DNA from 3 places in the Shewanella sp. GutDb-MelDb genome. Region 2 is predicted to be linked to each of the others. Evidence: predicted binding sites of a transcription regulator. Region 2 holds the regulator's gene; each other region holds the start of a gene.
What was found. The regulator sigma-54, encoded in region 2, starts transcription at its own class of promoters, with help from an activator protein. The targets are predictions, from matches to a motif close to GTTGGCACGNNNNTNGNNT.
Positions count from the first base shown of each region.

Region 1 (8,036 bases), on a different contig from region 2:
ATAGCTACCTGCTTCAAATAGTTCTACATGCAGTTTTAACTTCTTTGCTTGTTGTACTAGGCCATAGTTAATACCGGTCCAATAACTGTCTTTTAGATGAGGCATTAACACACAAATACGCCAGTCTTTTTTAGCGTTAGTCAGCGGCGTATATTGCACCTCTGTGCTGTGTTGGATTTTGTTATCGAAAGGCAATCTTTGTTCAAGTGACCAAGAGGGCACCGATATGGCCGCTTCCGCAAATGGACTGGCAAGCAATAGTGCGAGTAATACTTTTACCCACAATTGGAATGGTTTTGCCATAATTAACATACCCTTGATTCATGTTATATCAATTGCATTAAGTCAGCGTTGAAATCCAGCCTATGGGGAGCGTTCAGACATTGCACTTCTGCTTTCGTCGGCTCACAAAGGATTAACCATTATCTGGTCAAGGCGTCTTGAATTGAAAAGCTTGAGTGTTTCTGAATTGACTACCTATTTAATGCAATTGGTATTAATGTGTGAGTCAATATTGTAACAGCATAACGTAAAAGAGTGAGTGCTTTGTATTTGACTCCATCATCGCGACCCAGACTATCTTTATCAAGAAAGAGCCTTATAGGTCGCCTAATGCTGGCCTTTAGTTTATTGGCACTGCTGTTATTGCTGCTGGTGACGTTAGGCAGCTTAAGTTTGCACTGGGTACAGCAAGCCGATAAATACCTTTACGATAAAGCACTACCAGCATCAGAGGCGGCGCGTCAGTTGGTATTATCAAGTAATGCATTGGCCGAAAATGCCAAATTACTTGGACAATCTGAGTTTGAGTCTCAGCGGCAGTTGGTCGGTCGTAAACTGTCGATTAATAGCGCCGCAATGCTTAACGCGATTGGTGCGTTAAAAGCCTTGAATGTAAACTTTGACTTAAGCCTTGAACAGAGTGCATCGGATATCATTCTCGATTTGTCGCGTCTTGGAGAGCAAGTGGGACAGCGGATTTTGGCGGCTTATCAATTACAGCTCCAAGGTAAAGCGCTGGTGGACGCGTCAAACGAAAGCACTGACTTGTTATTGGCAGAGTTAGCCATCGTTGACTCGGGTATCTTATCCAAAATCAGTTTGGCATATCCGCAAGCCGTGGGAGTAGAGCAAACCTCAAAGTTGCTCGATACCTTGATTGAACAAGATCTCGATATTCAAGAGCGCCTGAATCGTGCCCTTAAAATTGTGCATAATATTGCTTTGATGGGGCAAGTGTTTCAATCTCCAGAGTTAGATAGTGGCATTTTTAATTCGTTAGCTAAAAACGATAGTCAGCTGAGAGAACTCGGGGTATCCATTTCAGGTTTGAATGATCCTGCATCAGATGCTGGATTACGCTACTTTGCATCCTTGACCAGCTTATCTAATATTATTCGTGACCCTGTAAGATCGAAAGCTTTTGCAAGACAAGTCCGTATTTTACAGACGTTGCCCCAGAGTATATTGCTGCAAAAACAACACACTCAACTAAATCAAGCGCAAGAGTTAAAACTACAAGCCCTTACCGATAAATTAGATGCGCTAAATGGTGCCGTTGATACGGCGATGAACATTCAACGTGTGGAAGCTGATAAGGCCAGAGTCGATTATCTTAATCAGCTGAGTTGGTCTAAGGTGAGCTTGTTGCTGACAGGCTTGTTGATGCTGCTGGTTATCGCCTTTGTTGTCTACAAAGTGATCTATCAAGGCATAGCACTCAAACTCAATGCGGCCACAACCGCATTGGCGCAGTTGAGTCTTGGCAATACTGCTGTGACCATCGATACTGAAGGTGATGATGAATTAGCGGCAATGGCCAGCGCGATTAAAGCCTTTAAGCAGAAGACCGAACATAACCTTAAACTACAAGCCGAACTACGTGATACTGCTACAGAGCTGTTTGAACATAAACAAGCATTGGAAGCCACCGTTGAGGCGCGTACATTAGAGCTGGCTGAGGCCAATGTTCAGCTAGATAAAGAAGCCAAAGGGCATGTATTAGCCCGTGATATGGCAGAGCAGGCTAACCAAGCAAAGTCATTATTTTTGGCCACTATGAGCCATGAAATTAGAACACCGTTAAATGGTCTGCTTGGTACGTTAACTTTGCTTGGTCACTCAAAACTACCGCCATCACAACGGCAGATGTTGGCATTATCACAATACAGTGGAACGCTGTTGCAAACCTTGTTAAACGACATATTGGATTTCTCCCGCCTTGAGCAAAGTAAGCTGGCTAATGAGCCTCGAGCTGTGGATCTTGCTGAGTTACTCGATGAAGTTACAGCCATTATGCTTGCTGGCGCAGGTTTGGCTGGCCTGACATTAGTGGCAAACTATAAAAACCTGCCAAAGTGGGTCTATTTAGACGGTCCAAAATTACGTCAAGTACTGTTTAATTTGTTGGGTAATTCCATTAAATTCACTCCGCAAGGCACTGTTGAATTGAGCGTGATGGTTGAACAAGGTGCACTGGCCTTTAAAGTACAAGACAGCGGTGTAGGCATTGATTGCAGTGCCATGACAAAACTCTTTAAAGCCTACAGTAACGAGCCCAGTAAAGGCCGCGATCGTGGTACAGGACTCGGGCTTGCTATCAGTAAACAGCTGGTCGAACTTATGAGTGCGGGTGCTGAAGCCTCAAAGGCTTTATGGGTAACAAGCCAAGTTACTCAAGGCAGTAGCTTTGGTTTTTCATTACCGCTTACAGAGTGCGTGGAACCTGATATGGCCCAGCAGCTACAAGCCGTACTTGTTAGCTCTAAACGGGTGTTGGTGGTGGAAGATAACAAGATTAATGCGATGGTTGCGCAAGGGTTTTTAGCACATCTTGGCCATGATTCCGTGTTAGCGACTAGTTGTGAGGCTGCAAGGCAGGCCTACACAACTATAAGTGCCAGTGATTACGATGCGGTGATGCTTGATATTCAACTCGGCGATGGCTCGGGGATGACTCTGCTTGAAGAGTTACAGCAGATAAATGCACAGATAGGCCATTCTCTGCCGATCGCGGCCTTTACCGCTCAACTGCAAGTAGAAGATATGGAAAATTATCAACAGCAAGGCTTTGATTTGGTGTTAATGAAGCCGCTTGATATGAAGGCGTTAACGGCTTGGCTTGGACGAGCAAAAGAGATTGATGAATTGAATGCTACGCCCGAGGCGGCATCGCAAACGACAGCTATTGCACCACTGCTCGAAACTGCGCCCGGATCTAAGGCTATGCCAAATGTGAACTTAGCACTATTAGATGGCACGCTGCTAACGCAAGATATGAGTTACTTAGGTAAAGAGGCTGTGGTTGAGCTATTTGAGCTTTACCGTGGTTCTAGCCAAGCACATATGGCAACTTTAGCGGCAGCGCCTAAGGATTTCGAGCGAATATTACATGCACTAAAAGGCAGCAGCGCCAGCATGGGGTTAACGCAACTGGCAACGACATGTGGTGATATCGAACAATTAAAAGTAACGGCTGAAGAGTACCTGCAGCAACATCAACAGTTGTTAGCGTTATGGCAGCGCTCGATGGAGGCATTATCATTGTGGCTAGACGAGCAGGAAGAAGCGCAGTAGAACTGTTAGTTAAAGGCGCAGACATAGAAGATATTTGTTATCAAAGCATTCAGGGTTCCTCATCTCAGCAGATTAAGATGTTTACCCTTACCAAGGCTAAGCGAAGCTGACAGCGGTACACTCATACTATATTGACGAACACGACTATCCCCGTTCTACCTGAATCCTGCATCTTCAAGTAGAATGGTATATAAAGTGAGTGCAGCTAAATAGAGCGGGTACTATTGCTACGAGGATGACTTTAGAGCATCAAGCATCTGAACTGAGTTTAGTCGTGCGGCTAAACTGAAAGCTATGCGACATTGGTAATGATTTTCAATTTTTATAGTATCTCTTCATCTTTTATGAATAAAAGCTTTACAATATCTCAAAGTGCTGTAAAGTACGCCTTGCTCTGGCATACAGAGTTATTAATGAAACATCAAGTAAAAGTAAAGCTTCAGATTCTGCGTTATCGTTGTATCATCTGTGTTTCCCTTAGCTTCATCGTAACATTTAATAATTCAAGCTCTCAGCACATCGCACTTTCGCGATAGATTTATTAATTCTCCACTAAATATAAGGGACATAAAATGTCTAACTCAACTACTGGCATCGTAAAATGGTTTAACGAAGACAAAGGTTTTGGCTTCATTACTCAAGACAATGGCGGCGCTGACGTATTCGTACATTTCCGCGCTATCACTTCAGAGGGTTTCAAGACTCTTGCTGAAGGCCAAAAAGTTTCTTTCGACCTAGAGCAAGGCCAAAAAGGCCCACAAGCAGCTAACGTAGTTGCTATCTAGTCGAAAGTCGACACAAAGAGTTTAATTACTGTTTGAGTCAACTTTAAATAATTGAAGAAAAGTTAAATTTTCTTTAGTTATTAAAAAAAGCGAACCTTTAGGTTCGCTTTTTTGCGTTTAAAAGAAAATAATTCTGTTCTAATCCCCATTAGATTAAATAGGTCGTCAACTCAGCCACATTCACCCATTTTCAAATCAAAGCGCATCGGTGAGACTGCAGTGGTTCAATGAAAAGCAGAAGTGAAAACCATGAGCTATTGCTACTGAATACACAGATGCTTAATGCAATTGGTATAATACGTATAAAAAAGCAAATGAGTCAGAATAAAAAGAGGGTTGTGAGCTAGCTTGAAGCTAGTATCGGCTTGGCGGTATGTGTTCAGTGGTATGTGTTGATAAACTTTGCTGTAGACGGCAGCCAAAATCTACTCTTGCCTATATTCCACGTTGTCATATAGTCGTCCCAGAATTGACCCTCGAATATTATCCTTACTCTCGGCACCTATTTCTCGTCCTCAAATTACTTGATTTTACTCTGTCTAAATGGACATTATCTGCGATATTCCCTTCTTTATTAGCCTGTCATTGCGACTATTATCGGCTTGTCTTTTTGACATTGATAGTGTTTATTTGACACTTTTTTGCATTGTCATATTTACACTCCCATTAGATTTGATTTTGTCATTATCTAATTATTTCAATGAATTAACTTTTTGGCATGGTTAGTGCAATTACTCAAGTAGAAGATTTAATTTATTTAATATTTTAGGGTGTAACTAATGACAATTCATGTGAAAAACAACATTCATTGGGTCGGTCAACGCGATTGGGAAGTGCAAGACTTCCATGGTACTGAATATAAGATGACCAGAGGCACGAGCTATAACAGTTACCTCATCCGTGAAGAGAAGACAGTATTAATCGATACTGTTGATCATCGTTTTAGTCATCAGTTTGTGCAAAATTTAGAGATGGAAATTGATCTTAATACTATCGATTTTATCGTGATGAACCATGCGGAAGAAGATCACTCCGGCGCATTAACCGCATTACTGGAAAAAATCCCCGGCACGCCCATTTATTGCACCGAAGCGGCTGTTGATTCGATTGTAGGTCACTACCACCATCCAGAGTGGAACTTTAAAATTGTTAAAACGGGTGATAGCGTAGATATCGGCAATGGTAAGAAACTCATCTTCATTGAAGCACCTATGCTGCATTGGCCTGACAGTATGATGACTTACATGACCGAGGACGCGGTGTTATTTAGTAACGATGCCTTTGGCCAGCATTACTGCGACGAGCATCTATTTAACGATGAAGTGGACCAGAATGAGCTTAAGGAGCAGTGTCTTCGCTATTACGCAAATATCTTAACTCCATTTAGCAGCCTGGTGACCGCTAAGATCCACGAAGTATTAAGCTTTAATGTACCTGTGGACATGATTGCTACTTCTCACGGTATCGTTTGGCGTGACAACCCTACGCAGATCATTCATCAATACCTTGAGTGGGCTGATAGTTATCAAGAAGATAAGATCACCATCTTTTACGATTCAATGTCGAACAACACACGCATGATGGCTGATGCCATTGCTCAAGGTATCCATGATGTGGACCCTGGCGTAGCGGTAAAAGTCTTTAATGTCTCAAAGCATGATAAGAACGAAATTTTATCGCATACCTTCCGATCAAAGGGTTTATTGGTAGGTTCATCGACAATGAACAATGTGATGATGCCAAAAATTGCAGGCATGCTTGAAGAGATCACCGGCTTAAGATTTAAAGGTAAAAAAGCCGCTGCGTTCGGCAGTTTTGGTTGGAGCGGCGGTGCGGTCGATCGTATTCAAACTCGCTTAATGGACGCGGGTTTCGAAACGGCCCTTAGCTTGAAAACTAAGTGGCGTCCAGATGGGAATGCGATGCGAGAATGCCGTGAACATGGCCGTCAAATTGCTAAGCAGTGGGCGTTACATCCATTGGTCGATGCGCCTGCTATAAATCAATTTGCTAAGGCTGTAGCTGTGGATGAGAAAGCTGAAGCTAATAAGCCTGTAGCCAGCTTGTCTGAGCAACCACAGCAAGCAGCGGTTGCCAATAACAAAGATGCTGAGCATGATTCTGATTGCCAATGTATGATTTGTACCGTGTGTAATTGGGTTTACGATCCTGCTATTGGTGAGCCAAACCAAGAAATTGAACCCGGTACTCCTTGGTCTGATGTTCCTGAGTACTTCCTCTGTCCTGAGTGTAACTTGGGAAAAGACGTGTTTATTGCACACAAGGTTTAGTCGACGTATTTGAGGAAGTAGTAATGACAGCACCGATTGTAATCATTGGCAGTGGTTTCGCCGCCTATCAGTTAATAAAGAACATACGCAGGCAAGATGTTAGTTTGCCTATTCAGGTTTTTACCGCTGATGAAGGTGATGAGTACAACAAGCCAGATTTAAGCCATGTATTTTCCAAGCAGCAGGATGCAAATGCATTAATCACCTTGTCTGCAGCTGACTTTGCTGTGCAGTATCAGGTTGAATTATTTGCCAACACACGGGTGGAACAAGTTGATACTAAAACGCAATCTCTGTTAGCTAATGGGCAGAGTTATCAATATTCTAAGCTAGTCTTTGCAACAGGCGCAACCGCGTTTGTACCGCCAATAAAAGGCGATGCTGCAGTGGATATTGTCACTCTAAACAGTTTATCTGAGTACCGAGCTTCACAGAAAAAGCTAACCACGGCTAATCGCATATTGATAATGGGCGGCGGCTTAATTGGTGCTGAGCTGGCTATGGATCTACAAACGAGCGGCAAAAAGGTGATTGTTGTTGAACCTAATAGTCGATTACTCGCAAATGTAGCACCAGATTTTGTCGCATTGAAGCTTGAACAGCCTTTGCGTGATGGTGGAATGACACTCGAGCTTAACGACTACGTCACCACAATAGAGCAAATTAACGCAAAAGCTGAAGAGGGCAAGCAAGCTATGCTGGTTACCACTAAAGCGGGTAAAGTATTTACTGTCGATTGCGTTATCTCTGCAGCGGGTTTACGACCGAATACCGACTTAGCGCAGCAGGCGGGTATTAAGGTTAATCGCGGTATTGTAGTGGATGAAAAGCTACAATCATCTGCCAACAATGTTTACGCCCTTGGTGATTGCGCCGAGATTAACGGCAAGGTCATGGCTTATTTACAACCTATTATTTTGAGTGCCAATGCGCTTGCTAAGCAGTTACTTGGTCAAGCATCACAACTGACATTCCCAGCGATGATGGTGAAAGTGAAAACACCGTCATATCCGATCCAAGTCGGCGGCAGGTTTAATACTGATTCATCATGGAAAGTGGGCTTTGATAAACAAGGCGTGACGGCAGAAGCATATGATGATCAAAATAATATGACAGGGTTTGTGGTGACCAATGAAAATGCCAAACAGGCTTTTTCACTGCTAAGAAAAGTATCGGCTACTTAATCAAATAGGATAGATATTTATCATACGCAAGCTCAAGTGTATCTATTTGGATTTGGCTAGCGAGATCAAAAAAACGAACCGTTAGGTTCGTTTTTTTTGGAATAACGTTAAAGCTTCTAATCCGATTTTTTCATCTGTAGATGATTCAAATAACCCTCTTTATCCAATTTTTCTCTAATCTCTTTGACCATATCATTATC
Region 1 covers NZ_PJBM01000225.1:56,816-64,851, forward strand. The annotation lists gene torT (TMAO reductase system periplasmic protein TorT) at 1-303, opposite strand, end outside; gene torS (TMAO reductase system sensor histidine kinase/response regulator TorS) at 538-3,576, shown strand; gene CXF82_RS11965 (transcription antiterminator/RNA stability regulator CspE) at 4,149-4,361, shown strand; gene norV (anaerobic nitric oxide reductase flavorubredoxin) at 5,141-6,652, shown strand; gene norW (NADH:flavorubredoxin reductase NorW) at 6,676-7,836, shown strand; gene CXF82_RS11980 (cytochrome c) at 7,953-8,036, opposite strand, start outside.
Region 1: a site for sigma-54 is predicted at 5,074-5,092, ahead of norV (anaerobic nitric oxide reductase flavorubredoxin). Genes of this name have one in related genera too.

Region 2 (8,036 bases):
CTCGCAAAGATATCAATAACGAGCAGCGTGAAGAGCAACTTGAACACCTACTCGAAGAGTTTCACATCACCCATATCCGCGATAGCCAAGGCATGGCGTTATCAGGTGGTGAACGCCGCAGAGTTGAAATCGCTCGAGCACTGGCAGCCAACCCAAAGTTTATTCTACTCGATGAACCTTTTGCCGGCGTTGATCCAATATCGGTTATCGATATTAAAAAGATTATTGAACAGTTAAAAAGCCGTGGCTTAGGGGTGTTGATCACAGACCACAATGTGCGTGAAACATTGGACGTTTGTGAACATGCCTATATCGTAAGTCACGGAAATTTGATTGCAGAAGGCACACCTGCCGAGATATTAGATAATCAGCAGGTTCGAGCAGTGTACTTAGGTGAACAATTCAGGCTATAGTTAACCCACAGTATGCGGGTTTAATTGTATAGCATTAGCTAAGTATATGAATACAATCAAAGTGTTGACTCTTTAAGCTCTCTTCGTCAAATCACCGAGCTTCAACGTTTAATTACAGTGTAGGGAATAGCGGTAAGATGAAAGCGTCACTCCAGCTCAAAATGGGTCAGCAGCTAACTATGACTCCACAATTACAGCAGGCTATTCGCCTTTTGCAATTGTCCTCTTTAGAGCTGCAGCAAGAGATCCAGCAAGCATTAGACTCTAATCCACTGCTTGAATTAGATGAAGAGCAATCCGATGGCGAGCCTATCAGCAACGAAGATAGAACCACCAGTGACTCTGACAGCTATTCAGAGTCGGATAGCGACAATGAATACAGCAGTAACACAGATGTTGATCCACAGCAGGATAGCGCTGCGGTAGACACCTCTGATGCATTAACGCAAGATTCAATGCCAGATGAACTCCCAATGGATACTACTTGGGATGAAGTCTATACCGTGTCTTCGAATTCAAGCTCCGGCGGAATGCGCGATGATGATATGCCATTCCAAGGCGAAACCACTGAAGGTTTATACGAACATCTTGAATGGCAGAAAAATCTAACGCCTTTTTCTGATAATGACCTAGCGATTGCCACCGCCATTATTGATGCGGTTGATGAGCGAGGTTACCTTACTCAGAATTGTGAAGATATTCTTGAAGCAATGGGCGATCCAGAGATCGAGATAGACGAAGTGGAAGCCGTACTCAAACGCGTGCAGCATTTCGACCCTATCGGCGTCGCAGCCAGAGATCTCAGTGAATGTCTGCTTATCCAATTAGCTCAATATGCAGAAACAACACCCCATATAGACAATGCTCGCCTGCTCATTAAAGATTACTTAGATTTGATTGCTGGACGTGATTTTAGGCAATTGATGCGTAAGACTAAGCTCAAAGAGGATGACCTGCGTGATGCTATCACGCTTATTCAAACCTTGAACCCAAGACCGGGCCTAGCAGTCACGCGAAGTAAAGACGAATATGTGATCCCCGACGTTTCAGTGACAAAAAAGAAAGGCCGTTGGGTGGTTGAACTCAACCCCGACTACATGCCAAAAATCAACGTCAATCAACACTATGCTTCGATGGCTCGTAGCCAAAAAAATCAAGCAGATGGCCAATTTATTCGTAGTCACTTACAAGAAGCTAAATGGTTTATTAAAAGCATTGAGAGTCGTAATGAGACCCTCCTAAAAGTCTCCAACTGTATTGTGAAGTTCCAACAGGGATTTTTCGAATATGGTGATGAAGCCATGAAACCTATGGTACTCAACGACATTGCTGAAGCCGTAGAGATGCATGAATCCACTATCTCAAGGGTGACCACACAAAAGTATATGCATACCCCTAGAGGTATTTTCGAGTTAAAGTATTTCTTCTCTAGTCATGTCGGAACCGACGACGGTGGAGAGTGCTCATCAACAGCAATTAGAGCGTTTATTAAGAAGTTAGTCGCAGCTGAAAACCAACAGAAACCATTAAGCGATAGCAAAATGGCGCAACTGTTGGCAGAACAGGGGATTAAAGTTGCTCGACGTACCATCGCGAAATACCGCGAAGCAATGATGATCCCGCCCTCAAACCAACGCAAGAGTTTATAACTAAAATTAGACACTTGGAGGAATCTTTCTATGCAAATTAACCTTACTGGGCATCACATTGAAATCACTGCGTCACTGCGCAGTTATGTTGAAGAAAAATTTACAAAGCTTGAACGTCATTTCGATCAGATCAATAATGTGCACGTCATATTGAATGTTGAAAAAATGCAACAGATTGCCGAAGCACGAATTCACCTGAAAAAAGGTGAAGTTTTTGCCACTTCGGAACATGCGGACATGTACGCCGCAATCGACTCCCTGATCGACAAATTAGATCGTCAGGTTATTAAACACAAAGAGAAGCTGACCAAACACTAACGATGGAACTATGTACCATCCTGCAGCCGGAATGCACTACCTGTGCCACTCCGGGCAGTAAGAAAAAAGTACTGGAACTCATCAGCGATATTGCCGCTGCCCAGTACCCTACCCTTTCTTCACAAGAGATTTTCGAAAGCCTGTTGGCTCGCGAAAAAATGGGTAGCACAGGTATAGGCAACGGTATAGCAATCCCTCACGGGAGATTGGCTAATATTGACCATCCATTGGGCATATTAATCAAATGTGAAACACCGATATCTTTTGACTCGATAGATAAGCAACCGGTTGATATATTATTTGCCCTGTTAGTGCCCGCAGATCAATGTGAGCAACATCTCGCGACGCTGTCTTCAATGGCAGAAAAGCTTAACGACAAAGCGATCGTGAAGCAGTTGAGAAAAAGTAAGAGTGAATCTGAGTTATACGACTTAATCACTCAATAGTGAGAGGTTTCTGATCTGTCGAGCTTAGTTTTTACGCATTTTTTGATGTTCAAGAAGTACAAGACATGAGCAAAGAGAAACGCTTACACACTCTTGTAGGAATAGCTTAGAAACACTTAAACCAGTGTTCCTAAGCTATTGTTGCCGTGTTATAGGCTATTTGTGGAGAATAATTAAACTGCATTGCCTCCGTATCGTCCCACCTCGCCAAAATGATGTATAAACTGCGGTAAAAACAAACCTAAAAGTGCAACTATCTCGACGGACTCAAGTCCGTAAGTCGCTAGAGATTACCGATATACAAGCAGTAAGATTTAACGACCTAGGCATTTATTACAGCAATATTATTTATTATTACCAACTAGCCTAAGCTATTGCTTTAAGCCAGAAAAAAGTTAATCTATAATCTTGTACACCCCGTATACATTTATAAAACATTAATTCTAACTTTTATTAGGTAGTGAAAAGATGAAACTCGTTCTAGTCTCTGGTCGTTCCGGCTCAGGCAAATCAGTACTGTTAAGAATGCTAGAAGATCTCGGCTATTATTGTGTCGATAATCTACCATTGCCAATGATGGGCACCCTGCTTGAACAACTTTCTGGTAACTCAGAGTTAGTCGCTATTAGTGTTGATATCCGCAACATGCCAGAAAAAGAGAACGAATGGATTAAGCATCTGACCAATTTGCCAGAAGGCGTGGAGTTATTGAGCTTCTTTTTAAACTCTAGCGATGAAGTGCTCCTCAAGCGCTACAACGAAACTCGTCGTCTGCACCCTTTGTCTCATGCAAACATTTCATTAAAAGAAGCAATTCAGCTTGAAGGGCGCCAGTTGGAACCGCTCGCTAAGATCGTTGACCATTATATTGATACTTCTACCCTCAATATTTACGATCTCAATGACCAAGTACGTGAGATCTTATTAGGCAACGTCGATAAAGAGCTGATGATCAAGTTTGAGTCTTTTGGGTTTAAACATGGCATGCCAACTGAAGCTGATTTTATGTTTGACGTTCGATTTCTTCCAAATCCACATTGGGAGCCGGATCTCCGACCCATGACAGGGCTCGATAAACCCGTGCAAGAGTTTTTAAATCTGCACCCTACAGTCAATAAGTTTATCTGGCAGATCGAGAATTTATTGGAGACTTGGTTACCCGATTTAGAACGTAACAACCGCAGCTACCTCACTATCGCTATTGGTTGTACTGGTGGCCAGCATCGCTCTGTTTATGTCACAGAACGACTCGCTGAACACTTCAAAAAAGGCCGACATAAAGTCACTTCTAGCCATAGAGAGTTAAAAAATGCCAACGATTGAACGGCAAGTCACCATCTGCAATAAGCTCGGGCTACATGCCAGAGCGGCAACAAAATTGGTGGTTTTAGCCTCAGAATTTGATGCCCAAATCACTATTATTCAAGGTGAAAAGCAAGCTTCAGCGGTAAGTGTACTAGGCTTACTCATGTTAGAAACTGGAATGGGTAAATCCATACAGCTTCTCGCCAACGGCCCAGATGCAAAACCAGCGTTAGATGCCATATGTCATTTGATCAATACCAAATTCGACGAAGATAATTAGTCCGTCCATTTTCCTAATATTTGTTATTTATCCCCCTTTACTTACGTTATGATAAGCGCCTTTTAAAAGACCCTGCGAGGGACCCATGCCGATTGAAGTCTTAGACAACGAAACAACAGACCAACGCCTCAATCAGCTAAATAAAGCATTAGGTAGCGGGATGTTTGTTCATGTCCGCAATATGTTGCAGGATATGGCAGCCACCGATATCGCCTTTATTCTCGAATCTTCGCCGCCCCGCACCCGCCAAGTTTTATGGCAATTGATTGACCAAGAGCACACAGGTGAAATTCTTGATGAGTTAGGCGAAGAGCTTAAAGACAACCTTATTCGCCAAATGAGTCCAGAGCGCGTCGCTAAAGCGGCTGAAAGCATGGATACCGATGACTTAGCCTACATTCTTAGAAGCTTACCAGACAGCATCTTTAATGAAGTGCTGCAGTCGATGAGTGCCCAAGACCGTGTCAGGGTTGAGCAGGCGCTCTCTTATCCCGATGATACTGCTGGCAGTATCATGAATACCGATACTGTAACCCTAAGACCCGACGTCAATATCGATGTGATATTGCGCTATTTGAGAATTCGCGGCGAACTGCCAGCCGCAACCGATATGCTGTATGTGGTCGATAAACAGGACCGAGTACTCGGCGGTGTGCGCATTGCCGATCTACTCACCTGTAATCCAGATTCATCGATTAGAGAGATCATGGCCGCCGATCTCGAAGCTATTCCCGTGGGTATGTCCGACAGTGAAGTGGCGCAACTGTTTGAGCGTCATGACTGGGTTTCTGCCCCCGTTATTGATGATGATAACAAGTTGCTTGGCCGTATTACCATTGATGATGTGGTCGATGTTATTCGAGAAGATGCCGAACATTCGATGATGGGTATGGCAGGTATGGATGATGATACCGATACCTTTGGTCCTGTACTCAAAAGTACCTTTCGCCGTTCACTGTGGTTAACCGTCAACTTGTTTGCCGCGCTGCTCGCAGCATCGGTGAGTAATATGTTCGAAGGAACATTAGAGCAATTTGCCACTATCGCGATTTTAATGACCATTGTTCCCAGTATGGGCGGTGTTGCAGGTAATCAAACCTTAGCGCTGGTCATTCGTGGTATCGCCCTAGGTCAAATTGGTCAAAGTAACTCCAGGTGGCTTATTGGCAAAGAGCTTGCCATTGGCTTTCTGAATGGCTTGCTGTGGTCCGTTCTTGTGTTTGCAGCAGTGTGGGCTTGGAAAGGTGACATTACCTTGGGAGCAACGATTGGTGGAGCTATGCTCATCAACATGACGGTTGCAGGCCTTGCTGGCGCAAGTATTCCGTTATTGCTTAAAAAGATGAACATCGACCCAGCGCTTGCAGGCGGCATGGTATTAACCACAGTGACTGATGTTATCGGCTTATTTGCCTTCTTAGGACTGGCGACCGTATTCCTGATAAAGTAGCTTAAAGAAAGTTGAATAAACTAAAGACCGCCTTTTAGCTAATGCTAGAAAGCGGTCTTTTAGTATTCATCAGTCTTCACGCAGAGCTTGTTGTGTTTATCGTTTGAGTGGCGCTTTAAAACCATAGTTCGCTAAGATTGTTTGGCCCTTTTCAGATAACACAAACATTGCTAGTTTCCAGGCATCAGGTTGTGCAGCCTTTAACACGACTAAGCCATAATCTGCTCCCACCGCTATCTCATTGGGCAGCTGTACCACTTTCAAGCTAGGCACCTCTTTTTGTGCAAGAACGGCATTAGTGCAATAGGTTAAAAAGATGTCAGCGCGATTATTTTCCATCACCCAACCATAGGTATTACGGCCACTAGGTGCTTTAGCACTGGTTTCACCGCCCGTTAGCTGTAATGCTTTGTTCTCTAATTTATTTTTCGCCCCAGCAACTAATGCATCAGCCCTTGCAAAAACCTTCCACGCGTAATCACCAGACGGATCGGCTTTAGGAGTCGACGTGCCAAGACGAACGTCACTACTGAGCATCTGTTGTAATAAGTCATCATCAATTTCAACACTGGCTTGCGTCAACGCGCACATTTGGTTTTGTGCAAACATCACCACACTTTCTGCCAGTGCGTCATTTTGTAAGGTTTGTGGATGTTTCATATTGGCAGACGCAAACACATCCACAGTCTCACCCTTTTCAATACGCTTTCTGAGTAGACCTGAGGGTGCAAAATCGGTATTAACAGCCTGCTTCGACTCTAACTGATAAGCCGCAACAATATCTGACATGGCATTTTTTAAACTGCCCGCTGCGCGCATCTCTATCGGCGCAGCGGTTGCCGTTAGTGGCAATATTAATAACGAGGCTACAATCCATTTTTTCATGATAATTTCCATAGTAAGTACTGAAGGTACAATCGGTGTATATAACGATGCCGCCGATCAAAAAGCATTTACTCGCAAAAAACAACAGCCAAGGCTCCATCAGCAAAAGGGGCTTTAAAACTGTTGAAATGGATCACTCACAAATTAACGCCACCAGACAAAAAGTCGCAATTAATGAATAGCAAAAAGCCACCGAGTCGGTGGCTTTTTATCTGAATAAAGACACTAGTTAGCTTAGTGGGCTAAGTACTATCTCAACTCTGCGATTGTCTGCTCTGCCCGCTTTAGTCCCATTGCCTGCTATAGGTCTTTCTTCCCCCACGCCATGAGACACCACTCTTGCTGATGGAACCTGACGGCTCATCAAGTAGCTAGCGACTTCACTCGCTCTGACTTGCGACAGCCTCAAGTTATAAGATGCAGCACCAGAACTATCGGTATGACCCATCACATTGAGCTTGGTCTCATCATATTCTAACGCCACCAAAGCGACGCTATTTAACACTTGCTGCGCCCGTTGGCTTAGATCTGTTTGATCGACACCAAAAGTCACATCGTTTGGCATGTTCAAAATAATATTATCGCCACTTCGGGTGACACTGACACCAGATGACTGCAGTTGCTGACGCAATTCAGCTTCCTGTACATCCATGTAATAACCAATACCACCACCAAGGGCAGCCCCTGATGCAGCGCCAATTAAAGCACCTTTACCTCTATCACTTTTACTTGAAGAGGCAACTCCAATGACCGCACCAGCAAGTGCACCGATCAATGCACCATTAGTCGCTTTACCATTTTGGGATTCATTACTGTATGGATTGGTTGTCTGACAACCTGAAACGAACACTGCTGCAACCAGACAGCTTGCGATAATTCCGCCGTGCTTAACACTCATAAACATTACTCCTAACTGTCTTCACCCAAGTGAAGACGACAACATATCGAGTTATTTTGTTAACAGTATATAAGCAGGCAATTATTAGACAATGGCTACAAAATCAAGCGCGCTAAAATCGTACAGCTTACACGATATAAAATCCTGACAATTGCTAAGTCTGCGCACCAAAATCGCGCAAGTATGCCCTCATTTGTAGCCAACGCCACTTATATCACCCTGACACACAACAACCAAAAACCACAAACACTTGATCTGCAAGTGATTATTCTAGCGGTTTGTTTTGGCATAAAATGAGCATACCTATAAAGTAGTATTAGATTGAGTCGTATAAAGCGATATAGGAACACCCATGAAATTAATCCAGAAAGTTGCAACAAAGTACCAAGAGT
Region 2 covers NZ_PJBM01000241.1:10,955-18,990, forward strand. The annotation lists gene lptB (LPS export ABC transporter ATP-binding protein) at 1-413, shown strand, start outside; gene CXF82_RS15495 (RNA polymerase factor sigma-54) at 551-2,062, shown strand; gene hpf (ribosome hibernation promoting factor) at 2,093-2,380, shown strand; gene ptsN (PTS IIA-like nitrogen regulatory protein PtsN) at 2,383-2,826, shown strand; gene rapZ (RNase adapter RapZ) at 3,295-4,149, shown strand; gene CXF82_RS15515 (HPr family phosphocarrier protein) at 4,136-4,411, shown strand; gene mgtE (magnesium transporter) at 4,497-5,861, shown strand; gene CXF82_RS15525 (molybdate ABC transporter substrate-binding protein) at 5,958-6,746, opposite strand; gene CXF82_RS15530 (YiaD family glycine zipper/OmpA-like lipoprotein) at 6,976-7,644, opposite strand.

Region 3 (8,036 bases), on a different contig from region 2:
TGCTTTACCCAATGAGTTACAGCGTGATCGCTTCTTTGATTTATGGGCATTGAAAGAGTCTTATATCAAGGCTAAAGGGTTGGGTTTAGCGTTGTCGCTTAAATCGTTTGGCTTTGATTTAAGCACAATGGAGCAGCGTATATTGGCACTTAAATCGAGCGAACACACTAAATTTGGACAGTTAAAATCGGGATTTAGTCAGCAGATGGTGTTCAAGCAGGGGGTTGCTTTACAGCTCTTTAGCAGCAAAACAGAGGTGATGGTTGCTGCTACAAATGACACGCTGGTGGAGGAAGCGGCCAATTGGCATTGTGCTTTGGGACATTTGGATGACGATTATCGCTTTGCTATTAGTGTTAAAGGGCTAAGTTGCCAACACAAACCCATCGAGTATGACGCAGAAATAGCCTCGATTAATGATGTCGTTAAAGCGATGGCTTAGCGCTGGGGAAGCGGTGTCAATATGGCTGATAGAGAAGGGACGCGATATGCGTCCCTTGTGATGTGTTAGCTTTCTTGGCTTGTTATTTCTTAGGTGTTGGCACAATTTCAAATTCTGGATTGAATTCCACCATGCTGCCCGCTATTTTACTAAAGGCTGTTTTGTCGCCTGTAATTTTAGCATCACCCGATGCCAGTAGTGCTTTGAGGGTTGTCTTGCCAAGTAGGATTTGGGTCACGTCTGATTTATTGACGATGAGGTTAGCATCTGCTGTTTGTTCATCATCCACCACATTGTTACTCAAGTTACCGTTGCTAAGCTCAATGTAGAGAATACTTTTGGTATCTGGCGTGATGATGTTCATCTTCACTAGACCGTGTTTCGCTGCTTTTTGGCTATCGATTTTCACGGCTAAAAAATCGAATAAGGTTGGCATATCCATCTCACTAATCACATCTGCTGATGCTGTTTTAGGAGCCCCTTTTTGAATGCCTACACGCAGCTCTTGGGCGCCGGTTAAGTAGATGTTTCTCCAGCCTGCACCTTCAGATTGATAACCTAATTGCTCATAGGTATCGGCTAAAAGTTGTCTTGCTGTATCATTATTAGGATCGGCCATAATGACTTTGTTTAATGCTGTAGCAACAAAGCGATACTCCCCTTGGATGTAGTCACTTTGGGCTCGTTTAACCGTTGCTTCCGCGCCCCCCATATACTCTACAAACTTGGCAGATTCTAACTTTGTTGTTAATGGGTTTAAGTTGGCAGGGTTCATATCAAAGTAACCTAAGTACTTATTGTAAACCGCTTTGGCATTATGGCTATAGGTGCCGTGATAACCGTTGGTGTGCCAGGTTTTATAGACAGTCTCAGGAATAGTCGCTTGTATTGCATCGCCAATATCTTGAATGCCTACGCCATTATTGGCCAGCCTTAAAGTTTGGTTATGTACCAGACCATAATTATCACGTTGTAGGCGCAAGAATTGATTGACCTCTTCATTGCCCCAAACTGGCGCCGAATGTGCAGAAAACAGTACCTCAACTTTGCTGCCAAAGGCAGTGATCATTTCGTTGATATCTTTTGACCATTTTAGTGCGTCACGCACTTTTGCCCCGCGTAAGGTGTAGATGTTATGCATACCTTGGTAGGTCAGTTCGCCGCTCCAAAGTGCATTCTTTGAAGGAATAAAAGTTATCATCTCAGATTCTGCTTCAGTACCTGATGCATCCATAAACACCATTTCAAGCCCATCTATCTTAAGCGTTTCCCATTTGCCTTTGCCATTTAAGGTGTAGTCTGGTGCGACATAGGTGATTTCACCTTTTGATAAACCTTTGCCCAACGCGGCATCGACAATACCGTGGTTATCCTTACCTAAAGTGGCCCCATATTGATAAGCTGCGCGGCGACTCATCGCGTTTCCAGCCAGTACGTTTTCATCAACAATCTCTTTGGCGATGTTGTGTGATCCATAGACTTTCACGTCAGGAAACATCTCTTGAACGCCGCGAGCACCACCAAAGTGGTCAGCATGACTATGAGAATAGATCATGGCTACCACAGGAAGTTCACTGCCTTCTGGCAAGTGTTTTAGTGCGAAGGTCAGTGACGCCTTAGCCGCTTCTTTAGTCAGTAATACATCGTAAGCAATCCAACCAGAATCGCCCTTAATGAGAGTTAGGTTTGATAAGTCTGTCCCGCGTACTTGATAGATCCCGTCGCTCACTTTATATAAGCCATTAGGCACCATATTAAGTTGAGCTTGACGATAAAGTGATGGGTTGACCGAATCGGGGGTTTGCTCACCAATAAAGGCAAATTCAGCGCGCAGAATGTCTGCAGTCGCTTTATCAAATTTTGCGATAAGATTCTTAGATGATTGCTCAAATGCGGTGGTATCTGCAAAGTTGAGCGTTTGGGCAATGGCTTGGTTATGCTTAATCGTATCTGCAGTCGCGGCCTTGCCCTCATAGTGCACGGTTATATGGTCGTGTTCATGTTGTGCAGCATTTGCAGTTGAAGACAGGCCCAGTGTTACGCTACTGATGATCGCGATTGTAAGCGGAGATATTTTCATTGTGATTCCTCAAAGGTCGTTCATAGAAGGTTCATAGCAGGCTCTTAGCAGAGTAGGGGAGCCTGAACCGAGTCAATACAAATTGAATTGAGGCTAGTGTAGAGTGCTTGTGTTATTTAGTAATTATCGCTAGATTGCTAATTAATATTCACAGTGTAAATAGTATTGAGTCATATGCCGCAGACAAAACAGTTTGACCTTAATCTATTTCCGGTATTTCTTGCCGTGTATCGCTGCCGCTCATTTAGCCGCGCCGCAGAACAACTTGATTTAACCCAATCTTCAGTCAGTAATGCGATTAACCGCCTTAAAAAACAGGTAGATGAAGAGTTGTTTAATCGTGTTGGACGCGGTGTTGAACCTACAGCTGCCGGACATGATTTATATCAACAGTTGGAGCAGCATTTCAATGCTATTGATGGTGTTGTTGCGGGTTTGGAGAAGTTTGACCCTAAAATACATCAGCGTGAATTCTACGTGTATGCCAATGAAGTGATAATGCAACTATTGCAAGCGCCAATAGATAAGCTGACGGCTGACTTGGCGGTTGATATTATCTTTAAGGAGCCGCCATCCAATGAGGAGCAGTTACAGTCTGACTTGCAGTTTGAGCGTATAGATCTTGCCGTTGACATAATGAGCCAAATACCAGTGGCGTTAAATGCAGCCCTGTTGATGCGCGATAAGTTGGTCTGTGTGGCGAGAAAAGATCATCCAAGGATCCAAGATACACTTAACGTTAATGCCTATTTTGCTGAAAAGCATGTCATCTTCAAAATGCGGCGCTCAAATCTAGCCATCGCGGAACTTTATAGCGAAGCCGTCATGCCGCAACGTAAAACCTATAGTGAGCAATCGTCGCTACTGACCATGTTAGCCACAGCATCAAAAAGCGATGCTATTGCCATCGCTTCCACTCATTATCTTAAAGAGTATGCTGAGCTGTTTAATCTGACGCAATACCCATTGCCTTTTGATACAAGGCCAATTGAGTACCATATGATTTGGAGTAAAAAGTTGCAGAGCAATAGCGCCAATGCTTGGCTAAGAGAGATGATAGCTTTACAAATGCAGGCGCTAGAGACTTAAAAAATAAAACCGAGCATTAATACTCGGTTTCGTGATGTCTTATTGTCTTGCTAAGCGTTGGTTCTCAGCTGGGTTTTCAAAATCACTACGATAGGGGTTGATATCTAACCCGCCACGTCGAGTGTAACGCGCATAAACCGTTAATTTTGCACATTGGCAGAAACGTTTTAAGTCGACAAAAATACGCTCGACACATTGCTCGTGAAACTCATTGTGCTGTCTAAATGAGATCAAGTATCTAAGCAGTTTTTCGCGATCAATTTTAGGGCCTTGATAGCGGATCATTACCGTACCCCAATCAGGCTGAGAGGTAATTAAGCAATTTGATTTAAGTAGATTAGAGGTTAGCGTCTCGGCAACCATCACTTTGTCATCAACACTGTCGACAAGGTAGTCTGGGTTAAAGTTGTAGTCGCTGACTTCAATATCCAAATCATCGATACAAGTGCCTGGTAGTTCTACAATACGTTGATGGCTAAAGTTTTTCGGTTCAATTACTTTAACGCTAACATCACCTTGTGCACATTGGCATAGATCTTTGGTCAAGGTAGATTGAACCGCTTCAACATCATCAAATTGAGTTTGGTTAAAGCTGTTCAAATATAACTTAAACGACTTAGACTCAATTAGGTTGGCACTTTGAAAGTCTAGGCTAAACTCCGCGATGGCGACCATTGGCTTACCTTTGGCATTTAGCCATGAAAGCTCATATCCGGTCCAAATATCACAGCCGTGAAACGGCAGTTCGGTAGTAAGGCCTATTGCGTCACGGTTCAACTTACGCGGCACGCCCTGCAGTAAAGACGCATCATAATGTTCTTGGTAGCCTGTGGACTTTCCTAATGTAAGCTCTGAAAGTTCGGGTGCGTCACTATAGGGATCATGATGTTGTGTCATCAATACGGTTTCCATGTCAAAATAGACTCTTATTATAACTGATTTTGGGATCGGCTTAAGTGTCTTCTTTACCTGCTCTGGATATTTTTTTAAACGACTACCAACAAGCCTACTTAGATGCGTTGGGAGAGTACCCTCGATATTATGCGCAGCAACAAGCGTCAGAGTGTATTTTGGGCGATGTTGACGTTGGTTCTGAAGAAGCATTGCAATGGAAATCAGTCTCGCGTGACGTGCCGGGTGTTTTTGATAATGTCGAACATGCACTAGAGCTATCTTTACATGCCGATCTTAGTGCATTTTATGGGGCACATTTTGCCGCGCCATTGATGTTTGACTCACCTTGGGGAACGGGAGAGTTATTGCAGGCGTGGAGCCAGACTGATTTTGAGTATCTACAGCAGAATATCATCGGACATTTGATGATGAAAAAGAAGCTCAAACAAGATCCTACCTGGTTTATTGGTGTGTTTGATGATGAAGATAAAATGATCACTATTAACAATACCGATGGCAGCGTTTGGATTGAAATCCCTGGGGAAAATCAGAGTAAAAAGTTAGCAGATTCGTTAAATGGTTTTATCGCTGAGCTTACGGCGCGAGTGACGCCACCGGTTAAGCTGGTGGAAGAAGATATGCCAGTACTCGATCACCCAGGTATTTGGCAGCGTATGAAAATAATGTGGCAGAACTTACGTGGGAAATAGCGGGTAAAATTTAACGCTAGAAGCTTAAACTATTAGCTTGAAAGAAGAGGTCTAAATTGCACTGCAATTTAGACCTTTTTTGTCTCTTTTAGAGATGATCCCAAGAGATATTCGACACGATACGGCATGGTTCGCAGCGGAAGTGAAACATATCCAATAGCGGCTCATCTAATAGCCAGTGGTCACTACCACATTTTGGACAGCAACGTTTTTTCTCATTGGCTAGGCTTTCTCCACCAACGCGATAAAGATAGTAATAGGTTGGGATTTTTGTCAGGAATTCAACTCGGCCACGCAAGTCCCAGCCGCGTCTAAAGAGGTCACTTTTGTGGCTGGTTAGCTGCTCAAGTGCTGCAAACTCGGCTTTAGTCCCCGCGGCCATTTGTATTTCATCACAAGCTTGCCATTCGGTTTGCCAGCGGATCAGCCGTTTATGATCGCCATTGGCTGTCGCTGGTACTTGGTAAAGTGGAATTGGCTGCAGCGTATCACCATTTCTTAGTGGCGAGCACATATGCACATAACTGGTATAAAGCAGCTGCCAACTTGGTGTCTCTTGGCTAGACACTTCTGAATTGATATCTTGGCCAATATACTTCTCGCGAGGAGCAAGTAGTTTAGCGTCTGTTAATTCAATTAAGGTTTTCTCGACCCAAGGGCTATTAAATCGCTTGGCAAGGCTACTTTTTTCTGGCATCAACAAGCGAGCTCTAAACTCACCGTCATTGAAAGCGACAGCAAATTCTCGACCGAGTATTTGACCATTGGCGCGATAAGCTTCTAACAAGCCATTAATGGCTTTTTCGGCGGCAGTGATTGTCGTGTTATCGAAGCATTCAAATCTTAATTCAACAACATGCATTATTTCTTGGCTCCACTAGCATTAAGCGATGCTGATTCAAGCGCTGTTAATCTGTTGATTACGGCTTGATAGTTGGTTTTAAGGGTTAACAGCTCCTGCTCAAGTTGCGTAATTCTTTGCTGTTGTTGAGTGTTGGTTGGAAGTTGCAGAGGTGCTTGCGCTGATGCGGTTAACTGCGCCTTAGTCGGGATTGCGGCTTTGTCTACAGCATTCATCGATTTGTACTGTTGTAAGCCTTGGATCAAAGTCAGCATTGCAACACTGACACCTAGCTTAGTTTTAATTAATGCAAGAGTGGGTTTTTTACCTTCATCGCTGAGCTGTTTGGCGGCGCAGAGTACTTGGTCTAGAGGGCTCATCGTTGGTTAAATTCCTTACTCATTAGTATATTTAGTTCATTAACAGTAATTAATTAAAATTAAATCATTATTAAACAATGCTTTAACATGTGGCATGTAGTTTGCTTTAATGATATTTATAAAATCAATATAAATACAGGAAGTTAATGTGAAGAATAATCTACTAAGTTTAGCGTTTTTTGGGATAGCAAGCATAGGGTTAACTGGTTGCGTTATCAATGTAGGTGATGGTGAATCTGATTGGGATAACAATGGAGCTTGGGAGAAAATCCAAGAAAGTAACCGTGACGGCCTATCGAGGATCTCACTGGGGATGTCAAAAGAGCAGGTGACAACGCTAATGGGTACTGCTGATTTTAATGAAGCCTATATCCAACAAGATAAAGAAGTGCATGTGCTGTTTTATCGCACACAACGAGTTAAGGGCGACGGCAAGACAACCAAAGATGAGTGTACTCCCGTGGTTATTAGCAATAATGCCGTTGTTGGATGGGGCGAAAAGGCCTACACCAAAATATAATTATCTTTCTATATTTCTTTAATATGGTGAAGTTACTTTCTTAATAGGGTGTCTAAATGGTCAATTAAATCCGACCATTGGGCATCTTCCGCTAATGCCTCTGCTAGAAAATGTTGCTGTGATATTGTCCAAAATCCCGCTTGATGAATAAGCAGCCCTTTAGTAATCGTATGTTTTCGTATAAACAGTTCAATTGCTTTAGCATCACTTGGTAAACCGAGCTGTTGAAATAGATGTTCTAGATCCAAAGGGGTGGTGTCCATGATTAACGCTCCGTTGCTATCGTGTTGCTTCCAGTATGGTAGAAAACGACCTAATCCTCCAAGTTTAGTATCGATACTTTTTGACACCCAATGACTCATCAGATGCTCGTTTTAGAACAACATTAAATTTCTGACAAAGTGAATGTTGATTATTAATTGCACTTTTCTATGGGCTTGTTACATTGGTATTTATGTGATCTAGGTCAAGGAAAATAACAATGGAAAATCAAATCATGGAAGAGTGTCGAGCGGTCTATCTAACGGCTGAAGATTTACGTATTGCCGCCTCAATTCTTTACAATGCTTACCACGATGATCCATTTTTTATGGATGCACTCTATGATGATGACAAGGTGCAATATGAGCAAAAACTGCGTGGCGCTATTCGTGAAGAGTTAAATGCGCTGTGGCAACAGGAACAAGGGTTAATCGGCATGTTTTCTGGAGAACGACTGATAGGGGTTGCCTGTATTGCCACTCAACAAGTCCCGCTTGGTGAAGCCCGTTACTGGCATTGGCGTTTGAAAATGTTGATAAGTGCTGGTTGGCAATCGACCCAAGCTTGGATCAAAAAAGAACACCAAATTATAGAAAACCTGCCCAATAGTCGTTGCGGTATTTTGCAGTTCATTGCTATATCAACAAATGAGCAAGGCAAAGGTTACGGTAGTCAATTAGTTAAAACAGTATTGAGTTGGTGTGATGAACAGTTGCAGCTTGATGGCGTTGGTGTGTTTGTTAGCGATCCAGCACATATTGCATTATTTTCGAATCATGGTTTCGACAAATTGGAGGATCTAGAAATAGGCAAGGTGAC
Region 3 covers NZ_PJBM01000247.1:36,207-44,242, forward strand. The annotation lists gene CXF82_RS16315 (4'-phosphopantetheinyl transferase family protein) at 1-442, shown strand, start outside; gene CXF82_RS16320 (alkyl/aryl-sulfatase) at 525-2,522, opposite strand; gene CXF82_RS16325 (LysR family transcriptional regulator) at 2,697-3,611, shown strand; gene queF (NADPH-dependent 7-cyano-7-deazaguanine reductase QueF) at 3,651-4,508, opposite strand; gene syd (SecY-interacting protein) at 4,568-5,215, shown strand; gene CXF82_RS16340 (Zn-ribbon-containing protein) at 5,304-6,077, opposite strand; gene CXF82_RS16345 (hypothetical protein) at 6,077-6,436, opposite strand; gene CXF82_RS16350 (DUF3192 domain-containing protein) at 6,585-6,956, shown strand; gene CXF82_RS16355 (DUF2789 domain-containing protein) at 6,989-7,318, opposite strand; gene CXF82_RS16360 (GNAT family N-acetyltransferase) at 7,438-8,036, shown strand, end outside.
Region 3: a site for sigma-54 is predicted at 6,525-6,543, ahead of CXF82_RS16350 (DUF3192 domain-containing protein). Genes of this name have one in related genera too.